2 regions of the Exiguobacterium sp. AB2 genome follow, and region 2 is predicted to be linked to the other one. Evidence: predicted binding sites of a transcription regulator. Region 2 holds the regulator's gene; the other holds the start of a gene.
What was found. Region 2 encodes Rex, which represses fermentation and respiration genes when NADH is low (regulators of the CRP and FNR family bind a similar motif). Its sites were predicted from a motif close to TTGTGAAATATTTCACAA; they were not measured.
Positions count from the first base shown of each region.

Region 1: the regulator Rex is predicted to act here: its motif matches at 1,612-1,629, upstream of pflB (formate C-acetyltransferase).

Region 1 covers NZ_JNAA01000005.1:23,913-29,170, reverse strand. The annotation lists partial or broken gene DI14_RS00640 (DEAD/DEAH box helicase) at 1-878, opposite strand, end outside; gene DI14_RS00635 (hypothetical protein) at 933-1,355, opposite strand; gene pflB (formate C-acetyltransferase) at 1,717-3,963, shown strand; gene pflA (pyruvate formate-lyase-activating protein) at 4,020-4,736, shown strand; gene DI14_RS00620 (NADP-dependent malic enzyme) at 4,776-5,258, opposite strand, start outside.
Region 2 covers NZ_JNAA01000079.1:1,718-6,975, forward strand. The annotation lists gene DI14_RS10605 (hypothetical protein) at 1-136, opposite strand, end outside; gene tatC (twin-arginine translocase subunit TatC) at 451-1,239, opposite strand; gene tatA (twin-arginine translocase TatA/TatE family subunit) at 1,243-1,461, opposite strand; gene DI14_RS10620 (redox-sensing transcriptional repressor Rex) at 1,461-2,117, opposite strand; gene DI14_RS10625 (ABC-F family ATP-binding cassette domain-containing protein) at 2,267-4,168, shown strand; gene DI14_RS10630 (hypothetical protein) at 4,165-4,590, shown strand; gene DI14_RS10635 (flavodoxin domain-containing protein) at 4,669-5,169, shown strand.

The DNA of each region.
Region 1 (5,258 bases), on a different contig from region 2:
GCGGCAAGGCCCGTCGTGATGAGGAGTGGGTACTCGCCTTTGCGGAATTCACGGAGCGTCTCGACGCGTTCCCGTTTGCCTTTTAAGCTGTCGAGCATGCGATAGTTCACGTTCATCTTCTCGAGCTCTCCTTTTAAAGGCGGCAAGAACGAGCGGTTGTTGATGAAGGCGAGCGCTTTGACACCGTCGACGTGAGACAGACGGCGGAGTAGCTCCGGCTTGTAGCGGCGTGTCGTCAACATGTAGCCGAACGTCACTTGGTTATTCACGGCCCGCTCGATTTTAATGTGAGCCGGTTCATTCAAGAACGGTGCGGCCCAGGCGTTCAACGAATCCGTCAACGTCGCTGACACGAGCGCGATTTGGCGATTTGCTGCCGTATGCTTGATGATCCGCTCCGCGGTCTCGGTCAACCCGCTGTCGATGATTTGATCCGCTTCATCGAGAATGACCGTATGCGTCTCATGCAATTTTAATTTCTTCTTTTCAATCAATTCGACGAGACGTCCCGGTGTCCCGACGATCAAATGCGGCTTTTTCTTCAGACGATCGATTTGGCGTTTCAGTTCAACACCACCGATGAACGAGGCGATGCGGACATCACCTTTCTCTGTGAAGCGTTGGGCGACGTTTTGAATCTGCATGACGAGTTCTCGTGTCGGGGCGACGATGACGACTTGGATGCGTTCGTTCGTCGGGTCGATTTTCTCGATTGCCGGTAACAAATAGGCGAGCGTCTTCCCGGTGCCGGTCGGCGCCTCGATGGTCACGTCTTTGCCGTCAAGCAAGAGCGGGAACGCTTCTGCTTGGACCGGCATTGGTTCAGTGAAGCCGAGGCGCTCCCAGGCTTCGTTAATAAATGGTTTTGTAAAGTTCATATCAGTTCTCCTTATCGTTGGGCAAAAACAAAGGAAGCATAAGCGCTCCCTGTCTCAAATATAACGAACATGTTCGGTGTCGCCGTCAAATGACGAGCGCAGTGTCTGGGTATACGTTTGGCCGTCTTCGATGAGCGAAATGTGCACATCGATTCCGTCGGCTGTCCGTTCGATGCCTTCGAGCGTGAACCCTTGGTAGACGCGGTACTGTAACTCCGTCACCAACTGCTCATACGGTTTTAACTCGGGATGCGTCGCGACGACATCAATCGGTCGTGAGACGAGCGCGACGAGTAAGCTGTCTCGATAATCGATGAAATCTTCGTTTTCGATGTCATCATCGAAGCGAATCCAAAATCCTGCATCTTCAAATTCTGTAATGAATCCGTCACGCGATTCTCCGGCTGAATCGACTTTAAGTGAAATTCGGTCACCGACTTTCAAGTCGTGCTCAGGTGTCAATGGTTCATACGTCATGGGAAGAACCCCTTCCTCTTCTACAATGTTCTGCCTTCATTGTGTCTGAAATGCGTCAAAAATTCAAGTTCTATCCCTGAAGTGTGAGGGATATCACGCTTAAATCTGTATACTTCGTCACAGAAAACTAAGAGGAGTACAGATGACGCTGAAGTCACGCAACCATGCGCCTCATCTGTTTCAAATTTGAGTGATGGACTAGTATAACAGATAGTGAAGCGCTTACAAATAGTGAGATGTATCAACGTTCATTAGATTGTTACAACATTCACAAGTTCGTAATACATCTTGTTCACTTTTTCACGTACACTCATATTATAGAAAGCAGGCAGTTATCTCAACCTATGAGGAGTGACCAACCATGGCAACCGAAATCAAATCAGCGTGGTCAGGATTTGTTCCTGGTCAATGGACGACGGAAGTGAACGTCGGGGAGTTTATTCGATTGAACCGGCACGAGTATACGGGAGACGACCGTTTCTTGGCGGGCCCGACAGAGGCGACGGATCGTCTTTGGGCACATGTGATGGAATTGACGAAACAAGAGCGAGAACGTGGCGGGGTTTGGGATGTTGATCAACATACGCCATCGACCATCATCTCGCACGGACCAGGATACTTAGACAAAGCGTTAGAGAAAGTCGTCGGCGTTCAGACGGATGAGCCGTTCAAACGCTCAATCCACCCGAACGGCGGGATTCGGATGGTCGATGCGGCACTCGAATCGTACGGATTCGAGCCGGATCCGCAGATCACCAAAATTTATTCGGACATTCGGAAGACGCACAACCAAGGTGTCTTCGATGCGTACACGCCTGAAATGCGTGCGGCGCGGAAATCGGGGATCATTACGGGTCTTCCTGATGCATACGGACGCGGACGCATTATCGGAGACTATCGTCGCGTCGCTCTTTATGGTGTCGACTTCTTGATGGCTGAACGGAAGAAAGATTTGGCGAAGCGTGGTGGCTTCTTGTCTGAAGCCGATATTCGGACACGCGAAGAAATGTCGGAACAGCTCCGGGCGCTCCAAGAATTGAAACAGCTCGGTACGGCGTACGGGTTTGACCTCGGCCGTCCGGCGGAAAATACACAAGAGGCGTATCAATGGGTGTACCTTGCTTATCTCGCAGCCGTCAAAGAACAAAACGGGGCCGCCATGTCACTCGGACGCGTTTCGACGTTCCTCGACGTCTATGCAGAGCGTGACATCGAAGCTGGTCGTTTGACGGAGTCGGATGTCCAAGAAATCGTTGATCACTTCATTATGAAGCTTCGAATCGTCAAGTTTTTACGGACACCAGACTATAACGAACTGTTCTCCGGTGACCCGACATGGGTGACCGAGTCAATCGGTGGCATGAGTGAAGACGGTCGCTCGAACGTGACGAAGAGCTCGTTCCGCTTCCTCCATTCGCTCTCAAACCTCGGCCCGGCTCCTGAGCCGAACTTGACGGTGCTCTGGTCAACGAGATTGCCAGAAGGGTTCAAGCAATACTGCGCGAAGATGTCGATTGAGACGTCGGCTATCCAATATGAAAACGATGATCTCATGCTTCCGACGTTCGGTGACGATTATGGGATCGCCTGCTGTGTGTCGCCGATGAAAATCGGGAAACAGATGCAGTTCTTCGGCGCTCGCGCCAACATGGCGAAAGCACTCCTCTATAGCATGAACGGGGGACGCGATGAGAAGAGCGGCGACCAGATCGCACCGGCTTGGGAGATGAACACGGAAGACGTCCTCACGTACGAAAAAGTGTACGCTGACTTCGACCGGACGCTCGATTGGCTCGCTGAACTATATGTCAACACGCTCAACGTCATCCATTTCATGCACGACAAATACGCGTACGAACGTATCGAGATGGCGCTCCACGACCCTGAGATTTTACGGACGATGGCATGCGGCATCGCCGGCCTCTCGGTCACAGCCGACAGCCTGTCAGCCATCAAATATGCGACCGTGAAACCGGTCCGAAACGAACAAGGCATCGCCGTCGACTTCGAGACAGAAGGCGACTTCCCTAAATTCGGCAACAACGACGACCGTGTCGATGCGATCGCCGTCGAACTCGTTGAATCGTTCATGGAAAAAGTACGCAAGCATAAAACGTACCGTGATGCGCTCCATACGCAGTCGGTCTTGACGATCACATCAAACGTCGTCTACGGCAAGAAGACAGGGAACACACCAGACGGACGTCGCGCCGGCGAACCGTTCGCACCAGGTGCGAACCCGATGCACGGCCGGGATACGAAAGGGGCAGCCGCGTCGCTCTCATCAGTCGCGAAACTCCCGTTCGAACACGCGCAAGACGGTATCTCCTACACGTTCTCGATCGTCCCGAAAGCGCTCGGTAAAGAAGAAGTGGCACGTGAACTCAACTTGGCGGCACTCCTTGACGGTTATATGGGCGGGGCACATAAAGGCCATCACTTGAACGTCAACGTCTTCAACCGTGAGACGTTGCTCGATGCGATGGAGCATCCGGAAGAATATCCACAGCTCACGATCCGTGTCTCAGGTTACGCGGTCAACTTCATCAAGTTGACACGCGAGCAACAGATCGACGTCATCAACCGGACGTTCCACGGTTCACTGTAAACAAAGGCTTGGCGGCCTTCACTCGAGGGCCGCTCATTCGTTAGGAGGTCATTTCGATGACAATGGGATATGTACACTCGGTCGAATCGTTTGGAACCGTTGACGGCCCGGGAATTCGTTTTATCGTCTTTTTACAAGGTTGTGCGCTGCGTTGCCTCTATTGCCATAACGCTGATACGTGGGATTTCAAAAAGAATAACCATCGTTCGGCGGAGGACGTCATTCAAGAAGCGCTCAGCTATCGTCCGTTCATGGAAGCGTCAAAAGGCGGCATCACGATTTCTGGGGGCGACCCGCTCGCGCAGCCAGAGTTTTTAGAGGCGCTGTTGCGTGAGGCGAAGAAACACGGGCTCCATACGACACTCGACACGTCAGGTGCACTCCGTCCCCCTAACTTGGACGCGATTTTGGACCATACCGATCTCGTCTTGCTTGATATTAAACATATCGACGATGACATGTGTAAGAAACTGACCGGACGGAGCAACGTCAACACGCTCGCGCTCGCCGAACACTTATCCGAGCGCGGAACGAACATGTGGATTCGCCACGTCCTCGTCCCGGAATGGACACTCGATGAAGGCGCACTCCGCCGCACGGCAGCGTTCATTCAAAAACTCGATCACGTCGAGAAAGTCGAAATCTTACCGTACCATGAGATGGGCGTCTATAAATGGGAGGCGCTCGGTCTCGACTATCCGCTCAAAGGAATCAAACCACCGACGACGGAAGAAGTCGAATGGGCGGAAGGGATCTTACAAGGAACGATTTAAAAAACTGCGTAGACCAACACGGTCTGCGCAGTTTTTGGATTATAAATGCTTTTGACTCACGTGCAGCCGGATGGCTTCCTCATCGAGCGGGCGTTTGGCGACGCCGGTCTCGACGGCCGCGGTAGCGACCGCGACGGCTACGGCCGGTGCGACGCGTTCATCGAACGGACTCGGGATGACGACCCCGTTCGTCAAATCTTCCTCGGTCACTAGGTCGGCAATCGCATGGACGGCGGCTTCCTTCATTTCCTCATTGATTTCGGTCGCGCGAACGTCAAGCGCGCCGCGGAAAATGCCTGGGAAGGCGAGGACGTTGTTCACTTGGTTGGCGAAGTCCGAACGGCCGGTCGCGACGACGCGGGCGCCTGCGTTTGTCGCGAGGTCCGGCATAATCTCTGGAATCGGGTTCGCTAGGGCGAAGATGATCGGGTCGACGGCCATCGAACGGACCATGTCTTCCGTGACAGCCCCGGCCGCCGAGACGCCGATAAAGACGTCGGCCCCTTCGAGCACGTCGGCGAG
Region 2 (5,258 bases):
CCACGACGAGCAACGTCAACGAGAAGACGAGTCTCCGCTTGAATGGAGACTTCAAAAAACTCAGCACGGCAATCAATAGCATCGTCGTCAACACACCGACGATGATGATTGCATCCCCGTAGTACTCCCAAACCATCGCTTCTCCCCCTGACTTATGTCTAAGTAGTTTCATCGTATCACGTGGGTCCAGCGTTTATCTTGTTGGTAAAAACATTTATTCCCAATCAAAAAAAGCATCGTCCCGTTAAGGAACGATGCTCCAGGCTGTAGACAAATTACTTGTCTGCAGCTTTTTTGTTTAAAGCCATGATCTAAGCAAACTATAGAACCGCTTGAAATAGCGATTTTCTGCGATGGCGCTATTGAAGAAAACGACAAAGTCATGTTTCAGTTCAACTGAAACATGACTTTGTCTACACTCTGAAGCATCGTCCCGTTAAGGAACGATGCTCACTTCTCATTCATCTGTTTCATCAAATCCATCTGTTCTTTCACTTGCGCCTCTTTCTCACGTCGGAGCACTCCGCGATACGTCACGCGTGAGATCGACAAACTGATCTCATACAAGAAGAAAAGCGGCAGCGACACCATGAGGTGCGACGTCAAATCCGGCGGTGTGATGAAGGCCGCGATGACGAACAAGGCGAAGTAGGCGTACTTCCGAATTTTAGATAAGAAATACGGCGTCACGACACCGATGCGCGTCAAGAACATCGTCACGACCGGCAACTGGAACAATAGTCCGAATGGAATCGTCAACTGCAGCAGGAACGTGAAGTAGTTCGACGCCCCGATGATTTGGGTCAGACCAAGGTCTTGCCCGAGGTCCGTCGAGATATCGAGGACGAGCGGGAACAGCCAATAGTAGGCGAACGCCAAACCGACGAGGAATAAAACCGAAATGATTGGAATGTAAGCGAGCGTCGCTTTCCGCTCGTTCGGATGCAGACCAGGTGCGACGAACGCCCACAGTTGATACAGTAGAAACGGACCGGACGCCACGATCCCGATAATGAACGCCATATTCAAATAAATCATAAGCGGATCCGCGACCCCAAAGGCGTTCAGTTCGAGCCCTCGTTCGACGAGGTCCGCCTGCAGATAGGCGAGCACGTATTTGACACTCGGCAAAGCGATAAGGAATAAGGCAAAGACGACAAATGCCGACAGCATCAGTCGTCTCCGCAGCTCTGTCAAGTGATCGGACAGTGCCCGTTCTTGATCAGGTTGATGGTTCATGGCTTATTGCTCTTTCTTCTCGATTTCTTTCTTGTCGTTCTCGTCGTGCTCTTTCATCATGCCGTTCGTGGCATTTTTGAACTCACGGAGCGTCTGTCCCGCGGCCCGACCGAACTCTGGCAATTTCTTCGGCCCGAAGAGAATGAGCGCGATGATGGCGATGATAAAAATACTGACGCCACCTGGGATACCGACGACGAGTGATGATTGTAGAAATTCCATTATTGATGGACCCCCTCAGCGGATGGATAGTGTTGCATAAAGTAAATGAGCGACTGGAGTTCGATCGACAAGTCGATATGATGGACGCGGACCGTGTCCGGCACCGTAAGTCGAGCCGGCGTGAAGTTCAAAATCCCTTTGATGCCAAAGCGGACCAAGTCATCGGCGACCGGCTGCGCATAGGCGGACGGGACCGTGAGGATGGCGACATCGATTTTGTTTTGCTTCATGATCTGTTCCATCTCATCGACGTGATGAATCGGGACACCGGACATCGTCGTGCCGACTTTTGTCTCGTCTGCATCGAACCCGACGACGATATGTGTGTTATTGTTTTTAAGGAAGTTATAGTTGACGAAAGCTGTCCCGAGATGACCGACCCCGACCAAGGCGACGTTCGTGATTTCGTCCTGGTTCAATGTCTTTCGGAAAAAGTCTAACAGATACTGTACGTTATAGCCATATCCCTTTTTACCGAGCGCACCGAAGTACGAAAAGTCGCGGCGAATCGTCGCCGAATCGACCTTGACCGCCTCACTCAGTTCGGCAGAAGAGACACGTTGTTTGCCTGATGAATGCAGGCTTTGGATAAACCGATAATATAGTGGCAACCGTTTGGCTGTCGCTTGCGGAATCTTTGGTTCGTTTTGACTCAACGGAAAGAGCCTCCTTTTTACGACACGTTACACACGAATCTGATTTCATACACCTTGATTGTAAACGAATTCACATGACCACTCAATGAATATACCTGAAAAGACTAAAAAATACAGTATACTAAATACAGAGAAAGGGGTTTTTTCACTTGATCCTATTGCAAGTCAACAACTTATCAAAATCATTCGGCGTCGAGCCGATTTTAGAGAACGTCAAACTCGAGATTCAAGAAGGTGAACGTGTCGCCCTCGTCGGCCGGAACGGTGCCGGCAAGTCGACGCTCCTCAAAGTCATCGCCGGGGAATATAACTACGACTCAGGCGACATCATGAAGCCAAAAGACGTCACGATCGGCTACCTCGCCCAAGACTCCGGGCTAGAATCGAGCGAGACGATCTGGAACGAAATGCTCACCGTCTTCACCGATTTAATCGAGCAAGAACAAACGCTCCGACGGATGGAGCAAGACATGGGCAGTGAACGCATCTTGAACGATGCGGACGCCTATGAACGGCTCCTCGCCGCGTATGACGAGGAACAACATACGTTCAAGGATCGGGGCGGCTATCAATATGAAGCGACGATTCGCTCGGTGCTCCACGGGATGCGGTTCTATCCGGACGACTTCGAGCGTCAAATAGACACGCTTTCGGGTGGGCAACGAACGCGTCTCGCCTTGGCGAAGATGCTCCTCCAGAGCCCGGACCTCCTCATCTTGGACGAGCCGACGAACCACTTGGACATCGAGACGCTCGCGTGGCTCGAGAAGTACTTGAGCGGCTATAAAGGGGCCGTCCTCATCGTCTCCCACGACCGCTACTTCCTCGACCGGGTCGTCTCGGTCGTCTATGAACTGTCGCGTCATCGGAGCCGCCGCTTCGTCGGCAACTATACGAAGTATCTCGAACAGAAAGCGGCCCTCTATGAGCAAGAGAAGAAGCAGTTCGAGTCGCAACAAGAAGAAATCGCCAAGATGCAAGACTTCATCCAACGTAACATCGCCCGGGCGACGACGACGAAGCGTGCCCAGAGCGTCCGGAAGCGACTCGAGAAGGTCGACCGGATGGATGCACCGGACGGCGACGAACGCAGCGCCGTCCTCTCGTTCACGATCAAACGCCAGAGCGGGAATGATGTGTTGAGCGGAAGCGACCTCGCCATCGGCTATGAGGAACCGATCGCTCAAAACCTGCGCTTCCAGCTGCAGCGCGGCGAATCGGTCGCCCTCGTCGGCCCGAACGGGGTCGGCAAGTCGACGCTTTTGAAAGTGTTGACGAAACAACAGCCGGCGCTCACCGGCGACATCCGTTACGGGACCGGCGTCGAGATCGGCTACTACGACCAGGAGCAACAGAATCTGTCTGATAAGAACCGCGTCATCGACGAGATTTGGAACGACTGGCCGCTCATGCGCGAGCAAGACGTACGGAGCCTGCTCGGCCAGTTCCTCTTCAGTGGGGACGACGTCATGAAACGTGTCCACGAACTGTCAGGCGGTGAACGGGCCCGCTTGACGCTCGCAAAGCTGAAGCTCGAGCAGCCGAACTTGCTCATCTTGGATGAGCCGACGAACCACTTGGACCTCGACTCGAAGATGATTCTCGAGAACGCGCTCCTCGACTATCCCGGCACCATCCTGTTCGTCTCGCACGATCGGTACTTCATCGACCGGCTCGCCACGCGGGTCCTCGAGATCACGCCGAACGGGATTGACGAGTACCTCGGTGATTACTCGTACTACGTCGAGAAGAAAGAAGAACTCGAAGAACTGGCCCGGCTCGCACGCGTTGAGACGAAACAAGTCGTCGTCAAAAAGCAACGGGCCGACAAGGAACAACAACGTGAGGAGCGTCGAATGAAACAGCGCATCGAAGAGATCGAGCTCACGATTGAACAGCACGAGGCACGCCTCGAAGAGATTGAACAGCTCCTTTGCGAGCCGGACGTCTTCAACGACTTCGCGCGGGCACAGGAGCTATCGAGCGAGTCCGACGCGACGAAAGAGTCAATCACGGCACTGTATGCGGAATGGGAGGAGCTCCATTCATGATGCGGTCCCGTGCGCTGCGGATCGACTGGTTGCATGCGTTTTTGACCGGTCTCGCCTTCATCGTGCCGACCGGGACTGAATTCGTGTCCGAGCTCATCCGTGGAGAATCGACGATCGTCCCGACAATCGTGTTTTACTTCTTGCCCGTCGTCATCGGCTTCATCATCCAGACGTGGAGCGGCATCTTCATCAGTCTCCTGAGTGGATTGCTCATGAGCACGCTCTTCATCCGCCTCGTCGTCTGGCCGGTCGACGTGACGGTGCATAGCTTTTATGCACCCGGGTCGGTCTGGTTCCACTTCTATCAAACGACACTGTTCATGTGGGTGCTCGCGCTCCTCGTCTTCACGGTCAGCCGAATCAATACGTGGCATCGCGAGAAGTATCGTCGCCCTAAATCCTCAGACACCATGTCCTCATGAAATCGGACGTGGTGTTTTTTTATTCAATCATTGACAATGAGAATCATTTTCATTTAAGGTGGTCTTGAGGTGATAATCATGACGATTTTGATTGCATACGTGAGTATGTCCGGGAACACAGAAGACATCGCCCACTTGTTGCAACATACATTGACCACAGCAGGACATACGGTCGTGCTGTCTGACGATTTGGAGTCCCTTTCCGTCGATGCACTATTGGAGTACGATGGCGTCCTACTCGGCGCCTACACATGGGGTGACGGTGATGTACCGTATGAGGCGGAAGGTTTTGTAGACGATTTGTATGACGCGGACTTAGACGCTCTACCTTGTGCAGCGTTTGGTTCTGGTGATACCGACTACCCGAAATATTGTGCTGCCGTCGATACGATTGAAAACGCGCTTCGATCTGCGAACGGGATGATTGCCGCTCCCCCTCTAAAGATTGAGTTTGACCCGAACACCGAAGCGAAACGCGAGTCGTGTGTCTCATTCACAACCACATTTATGGAACGACTCGAAGAACATAAAAAAGTTCAGCTCCAAGGTAAGGCACTGAAAAACCTCCGCTCTATATGAGCGTGAGAACGCGAAAAAGGCGATTGGCCCGACTTGTGTTGGGCCGATCGCCTTTTTCCTTGCCTTTCATCTGTGTTCTCTTTCCAAAG